DNA from 3 places in the Brevundimonas sp. C43 genome. Region 1 is predicted to be linked to each of the others. Evidence: riboswitches for the same ligand, from Rfam matches in the RefSeq annotation. Region 1 holds a riboswitch; each other region holds the start of a gene.

Region 1 (5,291 bases):
CCAGTTCTGCATCTGGGACGACCACGACTACGGGCTGAACGACCAGGATCGTCGACATCCCGGCAAGGTCGCCGCCCTGGAGACGTTCGCACGGTATTGGCCCAACCCGTCCGCCGGCCTGCCCGGAACGCCAGGCGCCTTCTTCCGCTGGTCGCAGGGGGGTGTCGATTTCTTCTTTCTTGACGTCCGCTATTACCGCGACCCGAACATGGACCCGAATGTCGCCGGCAAGACGATGCTCGGCGAGGCGCAGCGGGAGTGGCTGCTGGGCGGACTGAGGACCAGTCGTGCGCCGTTCAAGGTGCTGATCTCGGGCTCGGGCTGGAACGACGGCAAGGTCGAAGGGGCGGATTCCTGGTCCTCGTTCACCCACGAGCGCGACGCGATCCTGGACCAGATCATGACCGAGGAGATCGGCGGCGTGGTCCTGCTGTCCGGCGACACCCATTTCGGCGAGATGAACTGCCTGCCGTGGTCGGAGCGTGGCGGCTACGACCTCTACGAGTTCGTCAGTTCGCCTCTGGCTCAGGACACCGTGGACCTCTACCTGACCGGTAGGCCCGTGCTCCGCGTCCGCCAGGCCTACGCCGCCGATGTGAACTTCGGCGTGGTCGATTTCGACATGACCGCGGCCGATCCAACGGTCCGGTTCGAACTGCGCGACGAGGGCGGCCAGGCGGCTTGGCCTGCCGTTGTCATCAAGGCGTCGGAACTGCGTCCTGGCGTCTCCTCCTGGCCCGACAAGATCGACGTCATTTCGAAGGAACGGTGGGCCAACATCCTGCGAGGCTCGGGCTACTACGGCTCGAACTGACTGGACTCCCGTTAGGACACAAACGAGGCTGATCGGATGGAGCCATGGACACACAATGAATGCTCAGTCGATCTGATCAAGGAATTCAGGGTGCACGTCACCACTTCGCCAGGCCCCCATGCCGCCCGCCGGCCTAGAAAAGGGTTCTGAGGGGGGCGTCGATAGACTTTCGCCAGTCTTCGCCGACCAAGGCGGCGTCAGCGAAGACTGGCTAGCGGACATCGCATCACGGATCTCCTGGACTATCGGCAGTCGGGGGGCGAACCGGTCATTGGACCAATCGCTCAGCTTGGCGTCGTTAGAACACGCCGGCGACGGTCCCTGCACTATGACGCCATGTCTGAATGTCGTCTTTCCGGCCACCTGTGAGTGGCCGGTTCTGACTGAGGCCGTGTAAAAACGTGCTGAGCTCCGGCGGGGCGGAAGTGGGAGGGGGCGCAGAGCGCCTTCGTCTCAGGCCCTGATCGCCTCCATCAGCGGCTTCGTTCCCAGCAGCGCCATGACCCGCTTCATGTTGTAGGCCAGGATGTGGAGGCTGATCTCGGTCTTCACGTTGGGCAGGCGCTTCATCAGGAAGTGGGTGTGGCCCATCCAGGCCTTGATGGTGCCGAACGGGTGTTCGACCAGGCTTCGTCGGATGCGCATGGCGCGCGGCGTCAGGTCCATGCGGGTCTGGAGGGCATCGATGACCGCCTCGTGCTCCCAGCGCCTTATCCGCCGTTCCAGGGTCGGCGTGCATTGAGGCTTGAGGCGACAGCCGGTGCAACTGGCCCGATCCCAGTAGCGGTGGATGTTCTGGCCTCGCTCGACGGTCGTCATGTGATGCGGCAGCAGCGCACCGGCCGGGCAGCGATAGGCGTCCTTGTCGGGCAGATAGACGAAGTCCTGCTTGCCGAACCGGCCGTCCGCCTTGGCCCCGGAGGTCAGGGGCTTTGGCACGAAGGGCGTCACGTCCAGAGCCTCGCAGGCCAGGATCTCCTCGCCGGAGAAGTAGCCTCTGTCCGCCAGCACATCGAGCGTCTTCACGCCCATGGCGTCTCGGGCCTTTGCCGCCATCCGGGCAAGCTGATCGCGATCGTGGCCGGTCATGACCACGTCGTGGGCGACGATCAGGTGATGCTCGCCCTCGACGGCGGACTGGACGTTGTAGCCGACGATGCCGCTGCCCCGACCGGACGTGGCCATGGACCGCGCGTCCGGGTCGGTCAGGGAGACCTGATTGTCGGGTGCGGCCTCGATCTGCGCTTCCATGGTCTTCAGCTTCGCCATCTGGGCGCGGAGCAACTCGACCTTCTCCACCAGCCGACCGGATCGGGCCTCGGCGGCCTCGCCCTCCTGACGGTCCGCCGTGTCGAGGGCCTGGAGATAACCGGCGATGTGTTCGGCCACCTGCTCCATGCGCTTCTTCAGCTTGGTGACGGTGAAGTTCCTGTCGCGGGTGTTCACCGCCTTGAACTTCGAACCATCGATGGCGACCAGCGCCGCGCCGAACAGCCCGAGTTGGCGGCACAACACGACGAACTGAGCGCACGCCGCTTGGATCGCCGGGCCGTTCTCACGGCGGAAGTCGGCGATGGTCTTGTGATCCGGAGCCAGCCGTCCCGTCAGCCACATCAGCTCGACATTGCGCCGCGCCTCCCGCTCCAGCCGCCGGCTGGACTGCACCTTGTTCAGATAGCCGTAGACATAGAGCTTCAGCAGCATGGCCGGATGATAGGCTGGACGCCCCGTCATCGCCGGGGTCATGCCCTCGCAGCCCAGACCCTTCAGATCCAGTTCGTCGACGAAGACGTCGACCACCCGAACCGGGTTATCCGCGGACACGTAATCGTCCAGACTCTCGGGAAGCAGCGTCGGCTGCCGGCGATCTGCACCCTGAACGAAGCGGCTCATGCCCACCTCCTGCTGACCTCAGCAGACTAACCTAATTCGCTCGGACGGAAGGCGTTTTTACACAGCCTCGACCCATCTGCGACCTTGGTAAGGTCCGCTTTGGGCGAGTCCATCCGGGCGGCGGGCCGAGGAGGTCATATAAACCTATAAGGATATCTTTATATGATCGTTGACATCGGCTGGCAGGTCGGCTTTCGTACAGGCTGTCGTGGTCCGCACGTCGTCTTCGGATGGCGTGTGGCTAAGAGGGAAGCCGGTGCGACGCCGGCGCTGCCCCCGCAACTGTAAGCGGCGAGCCGAAGGTCCATCTCGTGTCACTGACGTCTTCGGACGTTGGGAAGGCCGGACCGGAAGCCGTGACCCGTGAGCCAGGAGACCTGCCCCGACAGATAACGTCCTCCGGCGGGGTGTCCGGTCAGGTCGCATGAGCGCCGCGACGGGACGATTCCGCGCGGGCGGTCGCGCGTCCCTGTCCGCTGTCTCGCCACAGCATCAGCGGCAGAGACCATGCTCAAGAGCGAACTCACATTCGACATCAAGCGCACCGCGCTGGACGAAGACTATCGTCCCGCAGAGAGCACGCGGATCACGACCAATTTCGCCAACCTGGCCCGAGGCGAGAGCCGTCAGGAGAACCTGCGGAATACCCTTCAGATGATCGACAACCGTTTCAACTCCCTGATGGATCGGGACAATCCCAAGGGGGATCGTTACGCGCTGGAGCTCCAGATCGTGTCCGCCGAGATGCGCGTCTCTCCTGACGAAAGCGGCGACGCCTTCCCGCTGATCGAGATTCTTCAGACGACCATAGTCGACAGTCAGACGGGCGAGCGGATCGACGGGATCGTGGGGAACAACTTCTCCTCCTACGTCCGTGACTACGATTTCAGCGTGGTCCTGCCCGAGCATATGAAGGCCCACCCGAATACCGGTGCTCCGGAAGGCTTCGGCGACCTGCACGGCAAGCTGTTCAGGCATTTCCTGAATTCGGCCGCCTATCGGGATAATTTCCGCAAGGCCCCTGTCGTCTGCCTGAGTGTGTCGAGCAACAAGACCTACCATCGCACAGGAACCGCACACCCCGTGCTGGGGCTCGAATACGGCAACGACGAGTTCTCCCCGACGGATCAGTATTTCGCGAAAATGGGCATGAAGGTTCGCTACTTCATGCCCAGAAACAGCGTCGCGCCCTTCGCCTTCTACCACATCGGCGACCTGACCGGCGACTACACGGACCTTGAGCTGGCCAGCACCATCAGCACGATGGAGACCTTCCAGAAGATCTACCGGCCCGAGATCTACAACGCCAACTCTCCGGCGACCGAACAGTACCAGCCGAGCCTGAAGGCGCAGGACTATTCGCTGACCCGGATCGTCTATGATCGCGAAGAGCGCAGCCGACTGGCCGTCGAACAGGGCCGCTTCGTCGAGGAGCGTTTCATCAAGCCCTACCGCGCCGTCCTCGACCAATGGTCCGCCGAGTTCGCCGCTTGACCCTCTCCAAACTTACAAAGTCATCCGCCATGAAAACCCTGTTGCCTACCTCGACCGCCGGCAGCCTGCCCAAGCCCGCCTGGCTGGCGACACCGGAGACGCTCTGGTCGCCCTGGAAGCTCCAGGGCGAGGAACTGGTCGCCGGCAAGCAGGACGCCTTGCGCCTGGCCGTGGACGATCAACGGCGGGCGGGCATCGACATCGTCGGCGACGGCGAACAGACGCGCCAGCATTTCGTCACGACCTTCATCGAGCATCTCGACGGCGTCGATTTCGAGAAACGCGAGACGGTCCGAATCCGCAATCGCTATGACGCCAGCGTGCCGACCGTCGTCGGCGCCGTATCGCGATCCCGGCCGGTCTTCGTCGAGGACGCGAAATTCCTGCGGGCCCAGACCGATCAGCCGATAAAATGGACCCTGCCGGGGCCGATGACGATGATCGACACCCTTTATGACGCCCACTACCAGAGCCGCGAGAAACTGGCCTGGGAGTTCGCCCAAATCCTCAACCAGGAAGCGCGGGAACTGGAAGCAGCCGGCGTCGATGTCATCCAGTTCGACGAGCCGGCCTTCAACGTCTTCTTCGACGAGGCCAACGACTGGGGCATCGCCACCCTGGAGAAGGCGGCCGAAGGGCTGAAATGCGAGACGGCCGTCCACATCTGCTACGGCTACGGCATCAAGGCCAATACCGACTGGAAAAAGACCCTGGGCTCCGAGTGGAGGCAGTACGAGGAGACCTTCCCCAACCTGCAGAAGTCCAGCATCGATATTATCTCGCTGGAATGCCACCACTCCCGCGTGCCGATGGACCTGATCGAACTGATCCGGGGCAAGAAGGTGATGGTCGGCGCCATCGACGTGGCCAGCGACACCGTCGAAACGCCTGAGGAGGTCGCCGACACCCTGCGCAACGCGCTTCAATTCGTGGACGCCGACAAACTCTATCCCTCCACCAACTGCGGCATGACCCCCCTGTCTCGCACGGTCGCCAACGGCAAGTTGAGGGCTCTGGGCGCGGGCGCGGAGATCATTCGGCAAGAACTCGCGGCCTGACTGCGATGACTGGTTTTCTGAGCCGGCTGCGG
Region 2 (5,291 bases), 1.3 Mb from region 1:
TCTCGATGTGGATTAACTGATCCTAAAGCGGTGGTTGCCTCTTGCCTACCCAAGACCACCATCTATCGCACCCAAGCATCCATCTAAACTCCGCCCGGCCTTGATTGTCTTCGGCTTGCCCGCGTCATCGACGGCGACCATTAAGAACTCGGCCGTGGTCGAACGCCGCCGTTCTCCTGTCAGGAGGCGTTCGGCCCAGAGCTGCACCTCTACCGAAAGCGAGCTCCGCCCGACCATCTTCACGCGCGAGACCAGTTCGACCATGTCGCCGCCGTCGATCGGGGCCTTGAAGTCGATGCGATTGGTCGCGGCCATGACCATGACTTCGCGCGCATGGCGGGTCGCCGTGACGAAGGCGGCCTTGCCCATGAGCTTGAGCGCGTCGCCGCCGAACAGGGTGCCGTAGTGGTTGGTCGTGCCGGGAAAGACCATCTCTGCGGTTCTCAGCCAGCCGTCGTCCGCCTCGCCTGCCTCTTCAAGGGGCGCCAAGGGATGGTCATCGCCCGCCGGCCTCAGGGCGACCATGTTGAAGGCGCCGCGCGTGCACAGGCGGCGCTCGCCGCTCAGCAGGCTTTCGGCGTGCAGTTCGACTTCGACGCCTAGGGACGAGCGCCCGATCCGGACGACGCGGCCGACCGCCTCGACCATCTCGCCGATCCGTGCCGGCGCCGCGAAATCGATCCGCTCGCATCCGGCCGTGACGACGGCCCGTCGCGCATGACGGCTGGCGGCCAGAAAGGCGACCTTGTCGAGGTGGGCCAGACCAACCCCGCCGAACAGGGTGCCATGATGGTTGGCGTCGCCGGGGAACACCATGTCGATCAGGCGCACCGTCACGGCTCGGACCTTTCATCGCCGTAGTAGAGATCGCGGGACAGTTCCTCGCGCACGATGTCGGCGCCGGCGCTCAAGGCGCGCAGCTTGCCGTTGGCAACACGGCGCGACAGGGGCGCCATGCCGCAGTTGGTGGCCGGATAGAGTTTGTCGGCGTCCACGAACTGAAGCGCCGTGCGCAGCGTATCGGCGACCTGTTCGGGCGTTTCGATCGTGTCGGTCGCCACGTCGATGGCGCCGACCAACACCTTCTTGCCCCGGATCAGTTCGATCAGATCCATCGGCACGCGCGAGTTTTGGGCTTCGAGCGAAATGATGTCGATGCTGGAGGTCCGAAGCTTGGGGAAGGCCTCTTCGTACTGCCGCCATTCTGAGCCGAGGGTCTTCTTCCAATCGGTGTTGGCCTTGATGCCGTAGCCGTAACAGATGTGGACCGCCGTCTCGCACTTCAGCCCCTCGGCCGCCTTTTCCAGGGTCGCCACGCCCCAGTCGTTCACCTCGTCGAAGAAGACGTTGAAGGCGGGCTCGTCGAACTGGACGATATCGACGCCGGCGGCCTCCAATTCGCGCGCCTCTTCATTCAGGATCTTGGCGAACTCCCAGGCCAGCTTTTCGCGGCTGCCATAGTGGTCGTCATAGAGGGTGTCGATCATCGTCATCGGCCCCGGCAGGGCCCATTTGATCGGCTGGTCGGTCTGGGCGCGCAGGAATTTGGCGTCCTCGACGAAGACCGATTTCGGCCGGCTGACGGCGCCCACGACCACCGGGACGCTGGCGTCGTAGCGATTGCGGATTCGCATGGTCTTGCGGTTCTCGAAGTCGACGCCGTCGAGGTGTTCGATGAAGGTCGTGACGAAATGCTGGCGCGTCTGTTCGCCGTCACTGACGATGTCGATGCCGGCCCGGCGCTGATCGTCGAGCGACAGGCGCAGGGCGTCGTGCTTGGCCTCGATCAAGTCGTCGCCCTGCAGCTTCCAGGGGGACCAGAGCGTCTCGGGCTCGGCCAGCCAGACGGGTTTGGGCAGGCTGCCGGCGGTCGAGGTCGGGAGAAGGGTTTTCATGAGGTACTGCTCTGAAATGCGGAAACTGATCAGGCGGCGGCGAAGGCGGCCGACCATTGGTCGAGACGGGCGCGGTGCGGCTTGATGAACCGCTCCTCGACGAAACGGCCTTGTTCGACGGCCAGCCGGCTGCGCTCGTCGCGGTCGTAGACGATGCGGGTCAGCGAATAGTCCTGCGCCTTCAGGCTGGGCTTATACTGCTCGGTCGCCGGGGAGTTGGCGTTGTAGATCTCGGGCCGATAGATCTTCTGGAAGGTTTCCATCGTGGCGATGGTGCTGGCCAGTTCGAGGTCGGTGTAGTCGCCGGTCAGGTCGCCGATATGGTACAGGGCGAACGGCGCCACGCTGCCCGGTGGCATGAAGTAGCGGACCTTCATCCCCATCTTCGCGAAGTAGTCGTCGGTTGGGGAGAACTCGTCGTTGTCGTACTCTAGCCCCAGCACGGGGTGTTCGGCGCCGGTGCGGTGATAGGTCTTGTTGCTGGAGACGCTGAGGCAGATGACCGGCGGCTTGGCGAAGTTGTCGCGGTAGGCGCGCGACGCCAGAAAGTGCCGGAACAGCTTGCCGTGTAGATCGCCGAAATCGTCCGGCACGCCGCCGTTCGGATGCGCCTTCAGGTGCTCGGACAGGACCACGCTGAAGTCGTAGTCGCGGACGTAGGAGGAGAAGTTGTTGCCCACGATCCCCTCGATCCGCCGGCGCGTCGCCTTGTCGTCGATGGTCGTCTGCAGGATTTCGATCAGCGGAAAGGCGTCGTCGCGCTCCGAGCAAAGGCTCATCTCGACCGAGACGATCTGAAGCTCCAGCGCATAGCGATCGCCCCTCGGATTGTCGTGGTGCGCCAGCGAGTTGAAGCGGTTGTCGATCATCCGCAGGGTGTTGCGCAGATTGTCTCGGCGGCTCTCGCCTCGCGCCAGGTTGGCGAAATTGGTCGTGATCCGCGTCGTCTCGGCGGGACGATAGTCTTCGTCGAGCGCGGTCCGCTTGATCCTGAAGGTGAAGTCGCTGCTCGCCATGGTCTCTGCCGTTGATGCTGTGGCGAGACAGCGGACAGGGACGCGCGACCACTCGCGCGCAGTCGTCCCGTCGCGGCGTTCATGCGACCTGACCGGACACCCCGCCGGAGGACGTTATCTGTCGGGGCAGGTCTCCTGGCTCACGGGTCACGGCTTCGGGTCCGGCCTTCCCAACGTCAGAAGACGTCAGTGACACGAAATGGACCTTCGGCTCGCCGCTCACAGTTGCGGGGGCAGCGCCGGCATCACACCAGCTTCCCTCTTAGCTCCGCATCGCTGGAGGCGACGCGCAGAACCTCGACCTATTCATGAGACGCGCACCCGACGTCGAAGTCAAGAAACGCATAAGGATATCCTTATGGCTTCTGGCGGCTTCTACCATCGCTCCTGCTATTCAGCTTTCCGGGGTCATGGCTCCAAGAGCCCATCAAAGATTGAACAGCATCTCTTTGGATCCCGGTCTGCCACAGACGCCGCCGGGAAGTTCGTCGTCCGACAATACTGAGGCTGCGCGAAGGCACGGGCGAAGCGCTCGAGGTGCTAGCTTATGCGCTGATAACGATAACGAATCCTCGAGGTTGGGTGGAAATGAGGCACCCTAATTCGAAGAGGTTCTGTCAAGACCGCAGATTGCGCTAGCCCAATCACTCAGGGGCTTGAACCCTCTGGGCGGCGCCCATCGGGCGCGCTGCGCGTTGTCCCGACGATGAAGCAGCCCTTTCGATACCCTACGACTCCAGACGGCCGCTATTTCGTGGTACGAGGCCGGCTTTGGCGATGCGCCAATCCAGCGTTGTCGGCTGCGGCGAGGGACGAACTGGTGCCTCATCTGATGTCGGCGCGCCGGGCGGTGCGGACGGCCTTGGCGGCTGAGGATCCAGATGCTCTGGCCGCATCGCGGCGGAGCGTGGACAAAGCCAAGGTGGGGCTGGGCGAGCGGGGGCTGGTTTGGTGGAGCGACGGCTCACCGGATCTCAATCGGCGCATGGTGCGCAACACCCCCCTACGCGGATTGGTTCGCCAGTTTGTCCGAGACGCGCGACTGATGACAGCATTCCATCGTTTCGTTGTGGCTTAGGCTATGCGTGCGATACGGCCACGGCCGAAATAGCCGCCGCACGAAAAGATCCTGCAACTTCCTTTTAGGGCGGTTCCGTCGCGCTGGCGGCTGAAACGACTGGGGGTACGAAAGCGGGCGCAACCCCCGGCCGGCCTTCGGGTTGAGCTAGGATGAAATCGTCACCTGCCGACACCGATCTTTCCGCCACGGGCCAACAGGTCCTCGTTGGAGGGCCAGCTCCGGAGCAGGACGACGGCAAGCGTTGGAAGATGCCGGCGGCGGCTGTGGCGGCCGGACTTGCCGAGATGAAGACAAAGCGATCGCAGGGCGTGGTGTTCATCGCCACCAGCGAACGCCGCGCCGATGAGATTGCGGCGGCGCTCTCGCCGATGGTGAAGGACGCCGAGGTGCTGGTCCTGCCGCCCTGGGACTGCCTGCCCTACGACCGCGCCGCGCCTTCGCGAGAAAGCATGGGGCGCCGGATGGCCGTCCTGGCCGCCTTGAACGAAGCCAACGCAAGGCCCGTGTTCCTGATCGCCTCGCCCGATGCGATCGTGCAGCGGACGTCGTCGCGCGAACGGATCAAGACCCGCTTGTCGCTCGCGGCGGGCGAGGCGCTGGATCGCGAAGCCCTGGAGTCGTTTCTGACCGATACGGGCTATGCAGCGGATGAGCGGGTCGACGAACCTGGCGAGTATGCTCTGCTCGGTGCGGTGGTCGACGTCTTCCCGCCCGCGTCTGCCACACCTTATCGCATCGCCCTGGACGAGGCGGACCGGATCATCGAGATCCACGCCTTCGATCCCGTGTCGCAGCGCCGGGGCGCCGAGATCCAGACGATCTGTCTGACCCCGGCGGCTGAGTGGAGCGACCGGTCGCCCGAGGATGATGAGGCCGATCATCAGGACAGGGGGCCGTCGATCAATGCTGAGACCTCGACGACCCTGTTTGATTTCCTCGACAAGCCGATGATCCTGACCGACGTGGGCGTCGAGGATCGGTTCGAACGCATTCGCACGCATGTGGCCGAAGCCTATGACACCCGCCTGCGGTTCAGCGAGGGCGCGCGCCCTCCGAAACCCGACAGCCTCTATTTGACGGAGAAGGACGTTCGTCAGGCGTTGAAAGGCGCCAAACCCCTGAGCGTCGAGGGTTGGGCGCCCACGCCGGCCTTCGCGCTGGAGAAATCGCCAGGGCGGGCCCTTAAACAATTTATCGCCGAGCGGCGCGAGGCGGGCGATCGCATCGTCCTGACGGGATTGCCCCATGAGCACAGGATCATCCTGCGCCTGCTGCGTCGCCACGATATCGATACGCCCG
Region 3 (5,291 bases), 190 kb from region 1:
GCCGCCTCGACCACCGGGTGGCGGCCGGCCTCGACGCAGAAGGTCAGGGTGTCGTCCACGATCGGGCGGGTCGCCCCAACTTCCTGGGCCCATTCGGCGAGGGCGGCGTGGGCGTCCAGTTCGGCGAGCGCCTCGGCGACGGCCTGCAGCGGCTGGGCCAGGCGGGCGGCCTCGCGTCGCCAGCCCTCGAAGGTCTCGCCTTCGATGGCCAGGGCGCGGTGGCCGGCCTGGCTGATCTTGGCGTCCAGCTCCGACAGTTCGACGGTGGTGAAGCGAACCTGGGCCGCCAGGGTCTGGCGGTGGATGAAGGGGCTGTCGGGCCCGGCGCGGAGCAAGGATTCGGCGGCCTTGGCGCTGGTTTCGAGGAAATAGCCCAGGACGGCGTTGTGCTTGATCTTGAACGGCACGCCGGACTCGGCGACGGCGCGGGCCTCAAGATCGGCGACGACGCGGCGGCTGTCGTCGCGCAGGGTGCGGGCGGCGTCCAGTTCGGGGCGATAGTCGGGGCGCACATAGCCGCCGTCGCGCGCCAGATGGGACGGCTCGTCCACCAGGCCGTCGATCAGGTCGGCCTTCAGCCGCGAGACGTCTGGCGACAGGGTCAGGCGGTCCAGCGCCGAGGCGATGCGGCGCGGCTGGCCGGTCAGGGGATCGACCTGACCCACGAACAAGCCAGCGACGCCCTCGGCGATCGACAGGCCGGTGCGCACGGCGGCCAGATCGCGTGGGCCGCCCCGACCCAGCGCCAATCGCCCGACGGCGCGGGCGATGTCGGACGAGGCCTTCAGCGCATCGCGCAGGTCGCGACGCAGGTCGCGGCGCTCCAAGAGCCATTCGACGGCGTCGAGCTGTTCGTTGATGGCCAAAGGATCGCGCAGGGGCCGGGCGATGCGTTCGGCCAGGGCCCGGGCGCCGCCCGAGGTGACGGTGCGGTCGATGCAGGCCAGCAGGCTGCCCTCGCGCTCGCCGCGCTGGGTGCGGTCGATCTCAAGGCTGGCGCGGGTCGCCGGGTCGATGGCCAGAAAGCCGCTTTCGCCCAGACGGCGCGGCGGGGCCAGGGCAGGGACCTTGCCGGCCTGGGTCGTCTCCAGATAGGCGGCGATCAGACCCAGCGCCGAGACCTCGGCCTCCTCGAAGGCGCCGAAGCCGTCGAGCGCCGAGACGCCGTACAGGCGTTCGACCCGCGCCCGCGCGGCCTGCGGTTCGGCGATGGCGCTGGCCAGCGCCTGGACCACGCCGCCTGAGCCGTCCAGCGCGTCGCGGGTGGCTTCGTCCGAATACATCCGGTCGGTGACCAGGACTTCGGACGGCCGGAAGGCGGCCAGCGCCGCGCCCAGATCTTCGATGGCGCAGGCGACGCTGTCGACCGCACCGGACGACAGTTCGACCACGGCGACGGCCGCCCGACCTTTACGCACCGCGACCGCCGCCAGACGGTTGGCGCCGCGCGCGTCCAGCAGGCTGTCTTCGGTCAGGGTGCCGGGGGTGACGACCCGGACCACGCCGCGATGCACCACGGCCTTTCCGCCGCGCTTCTTGGCCTCGGCGGGGTCTTCCAGCTGTTCGCAGATGGCGACCTTGTGGCCGATGCGGATCAGCCGCGCGAGATAGCCCTCCATCGCATGGACCGGCACGCCGGCCATCGGAATGTCCTCGCCCTGATGCTTGCCCCGCTTGGTCAGGGTGATGCCGAGCGCCGCAGCCGCGACCTCAGCGTCCTTGAAGAACAGCTCGTAGAAGTCGCCCATGCGGAAGAACAGGATGGCGTCCGGCTGGCCCGCCTTGGCTGTCAGATATTGCGCCATGAACGGCGTCGCGCCTTCCAGCGAGGCGGCGATTTCAGGGGGGTGGGAGACGGGCTCGTTCATGTGGCCACAGGGTGACGGATCGCGCCCGGCGGCTCAAGGCCGTTAACCGGCTCTTGCACAGGCTTGTCGGCCCTGCGATAGGCCGCTTCAGGCGGTTAAGGGAACACGGTGTGACGCCGTGGCTGTGCCCGCAACTGTAGGCGGCGAGAGCGTCGTCCGTCCGGGGTTTCGATCCCGGCGCCACTGGGTGACTGGGAAGGCGAGGATGGCGGTTTACGACCCGCAAGCCAGGAGACCTGGCCGCCGACGTCGCTCGCTCCTGTCCGGGACCAGACAGCAGCGCGGTTTCTCCGTGGAAGCGACCCGATCTTGCGCCGTCCAGACCCTCAAGCGGTCTGGCGGGTCGGTTCGCTCATGGCGGTCTCTCGCGCGCACTCGCGGGACCGAACACGGGGTATCGCTCAATGAAGCGTTCCATTCTTCTTTCGACGGCGGCGATTGCGGCCGCCTTCGCCGCGCCTGCCTTTGCCGAGGACGCGACCCAGCTGGACGAGGTGATCGTCACCGCCACCCGCATCCCGGCCATTGTCGCCGACACGCCCGGCGCCCGCGTCATCGACGGCAAGACCATCGAACAGCGCGGCGCGATCTTCGCCGCCGACATCCTGGCCGATGTGCCGGGTCTGTCGGTGACGCGTTCGGGCGCTTTCGGCGGCGTGGCCCAGGTGCGGATGCGCGGTGCGACGCCGGGTAAGACCCTGGTTCTGGTCGACGGCGCGCCGGTCAACGATGCGGCAGAGCCGAACGGCGCCTATGACTTCTCCAGCTTCGAACTGGCCGATATCGCGCGGATCGAAGTGCTGAGCGGCCCGCAGTCGTCGTTGTGGGGATCCGACGCCATCGGCGGGGTGATCTCCTTCACGACGCAAGAAATCGACGGCCTGCGCGCCGAAGCCGAGGCCGGCAGCTTCGACACCGTGCGCGGCCGCTTGTCGGCCGGGGTTGCCAACGAGACCTACGCCTTCAGCGCCTATGCCTCACGGTTCGACACTGACGGGATTTCGGCGGCGGACGAGGCGGACGGCAACACCGAGGCCGACGGGTTCCGCAGCACGACGCTCGGCGCCAAGGGCCGCTATGTCCTGTCCGATGCGGTCAAGGTCGATGGATCGGTGCGCTGGAACAAATCCAAGGCCGATATCGACGGGTTCCCGGCGCCGAACTATGCGCTGGCCGACACCGACGACACCCAGGAAGGCGAGCAGTGGTCGGGCTTCGGCCGGGTGACGGCCAAGGCGTTCGGCCTGACGCATCAGTTCAGCGTTTCGGCGTCGGATCTGGATCGCAGCTCGGTCAGCGGCGGCTTCGGCTCGACCTTCACCGGCGACCGTCAGGCCTATCGCTGGCAGGCGAACGGCCAGGCGCAGGACATCGACTATGCGTTCGGCGTGGAGCGGAACGAGGCCTCGGCGGCCCTGTCGTCGGGCCTGTCGCGCGACCTGTCGATCACCTCGGTGTTCGGCGTGGCCCAATACGATGTCGGCGCGCTGAACCTGACCGGCGGACTGCGTTATGACGACACCGACGATTTCGGCTCCAAGACGACGGGGCGGGTGTCGGCGGCCTATGATCTGGCCGGCGGCTTCATCCTGTCGGGCGCCTACGGCACGGGCTTCAAGTCGCCGACGGTCAGCCAGGCGGTCTGCGACTTCTGCTTTGCGCCTCGGTCCGACTTAAAGCCGGAAACGGCCGACAGCGTCGAGATCGCCCTGGGCTGGGCCTCGGCCGACGGTCGGTTCGACGGGCGGGCGACCCTTTATCGCCTGAACGTCGAGCACCAGATCACCTATTCGGCCGGTCGCTACATCAACGTCGCCAAGACGCGTTCGGACGGGTTCGAGCTGGAAGGCCGCGCCCTTCTGGGCGGCGGGTTCGACCTGACCCTGGCCTATGCCTGGACCGACGCGACGGACCGCACGACAGGCGCGCGCCTGCTGCGCGTGCCGGAACACGCGGGTTCGGCGACCCTGGGCTGGACGGGCGACCGTCTGTCCGGCGCCCTGACGGTGCGGGCGGAAGGCGATCAGGACGACAGCGGCGGCTTCTCGACCGTGGCGCGCGACGGCTTCGTCACCGCCAATCTGAACGCGGCCTATGAACTGACCGATCAGGTCACCCTGACGGCGCGGATCGAGAACCTGGGCGACGAACACTATCAGCAGGTGTTCGGATACGGCGAGCCGGGACGGTCCGGCTATGTCGGGATCAGGCTGCGCTACTGATCCGGGCGCGGGCGTCGGCGGTGAAGGCCGCCGGCGCCTCGAGCGCCAAAGCCGCCCAGTCCAGATTGGGACAGGGGGCGTGGGCGGCGGCCAGGATGGCGCGCAGTTCGGCGGCGGAGGCGACGCTGGCCACGACCTTGTCGACGCCGGGAAGGGCCAGGGCGTAACCCAGAGCCGCCTGCATCGGATCGCAGCGCTGCTCGGCCAGACGCCGGCGCGTGCGCGACAAGGCCTGGGCATGACTGGCCAGTTCGGCGGGCAGATCGTCGCCGCCCGCAAACAGCAGGCCGCCGGCGAAGACCGAAGACAGGTGGACCGAGGCGCCCGTGTCGGCGATGGCTTCCAGCACGCCGTCCTGCGCCGCGCGCTGGTCCAGCAGACTGCACGGCACCTGGACCACATCGGCTTCCAGGCGACGGGCCAGAAGCGCAGGCCCGTCCTCAATCGTGGCGCAGAAGCCAATGCGGCGGAACAGGCCGCGATCCTTCAAGCTGCGGGCCCGGTCCCACAGGGCGCGGCCCTCGGCGCCGGCCAGATCGGCGGCGTTGGAAATCAGCAGAACATCGCCGCGCGGCAGGCCCATCCGCTCCAGCGAACGGCGAGCGCGGGCCTCGACCCGGTCCAGACCTTCGTTGAGCGCAACGGTGCGGACCGTGACCTGGAAAGGCGAGGGGAAGGGCCAGGCCTGACCCAGCAGGCGTTCGCCGTCGCCCTCGGGCCGGGTGGCGATCAGTTTGACCCCGGCGTCGGCCCCGGTTTGCAGCAGGAAACGCATGGCTTCTTCGCGGGCGCCGGAGGGCGCGCTCATGAAGGCGCCGGGCGCGCGCTCGGGCTCGGTCACCACGGCGAGGGCCAGGCGATGGATGGGCGACGACGCCGAAGGTGTGGCGGGGGAATACGACACGCCCGACACTATGATCGCCAATGCTTAAGGGACGCTGAGCGAGACCTTAAGCGAACCCTACTTATCCACCGCTGATATGCGCACTGAGGCGAAAATCAGGCGTCGGCGTCCGGCTGCAAGTCCGGGTGGGCCGAGGCGAAAGCGGGGTGGGCCATGGCAATCTGTTCGACCGCCAGCAGGCGCGGCCAGGGCGACAGGACCATGTTGAAGCGTCGTGCCGAATACATCTGTGGAATCAGATAGCAATCGACCAGGGTCGGGGCGTCGCCGAAGCTCCAGCCGGCGCCGTGACGCGCG

Evidence for each region. Region 1 has a riboswitch for cobalamin ahead of Q9R14_RS12070 (DUF1852 domain-containing protein). Riboswitches for the same ligand answer to the same signal wherever they lie in the genome.
Region 2: linked by a shared signal. The riboswitch ahead of Q9R14_RS02220 (DUF1852 domain-containing protein) and the one ahead of Q9R14_RS12070 (DUF1852 domain-containing protein) in region 1 are both predicted to bind cobalamin.
Region 3: linked by a shared signal. The riboswitch ahead of Q9R14_RS11125 (TonB-dependent siderophore receptor) and the one ahead of Q9R14_RS12070 (DUF1852 domain-containing protein) in region 1 are both predicted to bind cobalamin.

The regions. Positions count from the first base shown of each region.
Region 1 is NZ_CP132231.1:2,378,171-2,383,461, reverse strand. It holds gene Q9R14_RS12080 (alkaline phosphatase) at 1-814, shown strand, start outside; gene Q9R14_RS12075 (IS1182 family transposase) at 1,268-2,707, opposite strand; cobalamin riboswitch at 2,900-3,107, shown strand; gene Q9R14_RS12070 (DUF1852 domain-containing protein) at 3,215-4,201, shown strand; gene Q9R14_RS12065 (methionine synthase) at 4,231-5,259, shown strand; partial or broken gene Q9R14_RS12060 (bile acid:sodium symporter family protein) at 5,265-5,291, shown strand, end outside.
Region 2 is NZ_CP132231.1:433,640-438,930, forward strand. It holds gene Q9R14_RS02210 (acyl-CoA thioesterase) at 46-837, opposite strand; gene Q9R14_RS02215 (methionine synthase) at 834-1,895, opposite strand; gene Q9R14_RS02220 (DUF1852 domain-containing protein) at 1,925-2,911, opposite strand; cobalamin riboswitch at 3,019-3,226, opposite strand; gene Q9R14_RS02225 (DEAD/DEAH box helicase) at 4,142-5,291, shown strand, end outside.
Region 3 is NZ_CP132231.1:2,192,699-2,197,989, reverse strand. It holds gene mutS (DNA mismatch repair protein MutS) at 1-1,868, opposite strand, end outside; cobalamin riboswitch at 1,919-2,128, shown strand; gene Q9R14_RS11125 (TonB-dependent siderophore receptor) at 2,273-4,090, shown strand; gene Q9R14_RS11120 (aldo/keto reductase) at 4,074-4,994, opposite strand; gene maiA (maleylacetoacetate isomerase) at 5,090-5,291, opposite strand, start outside.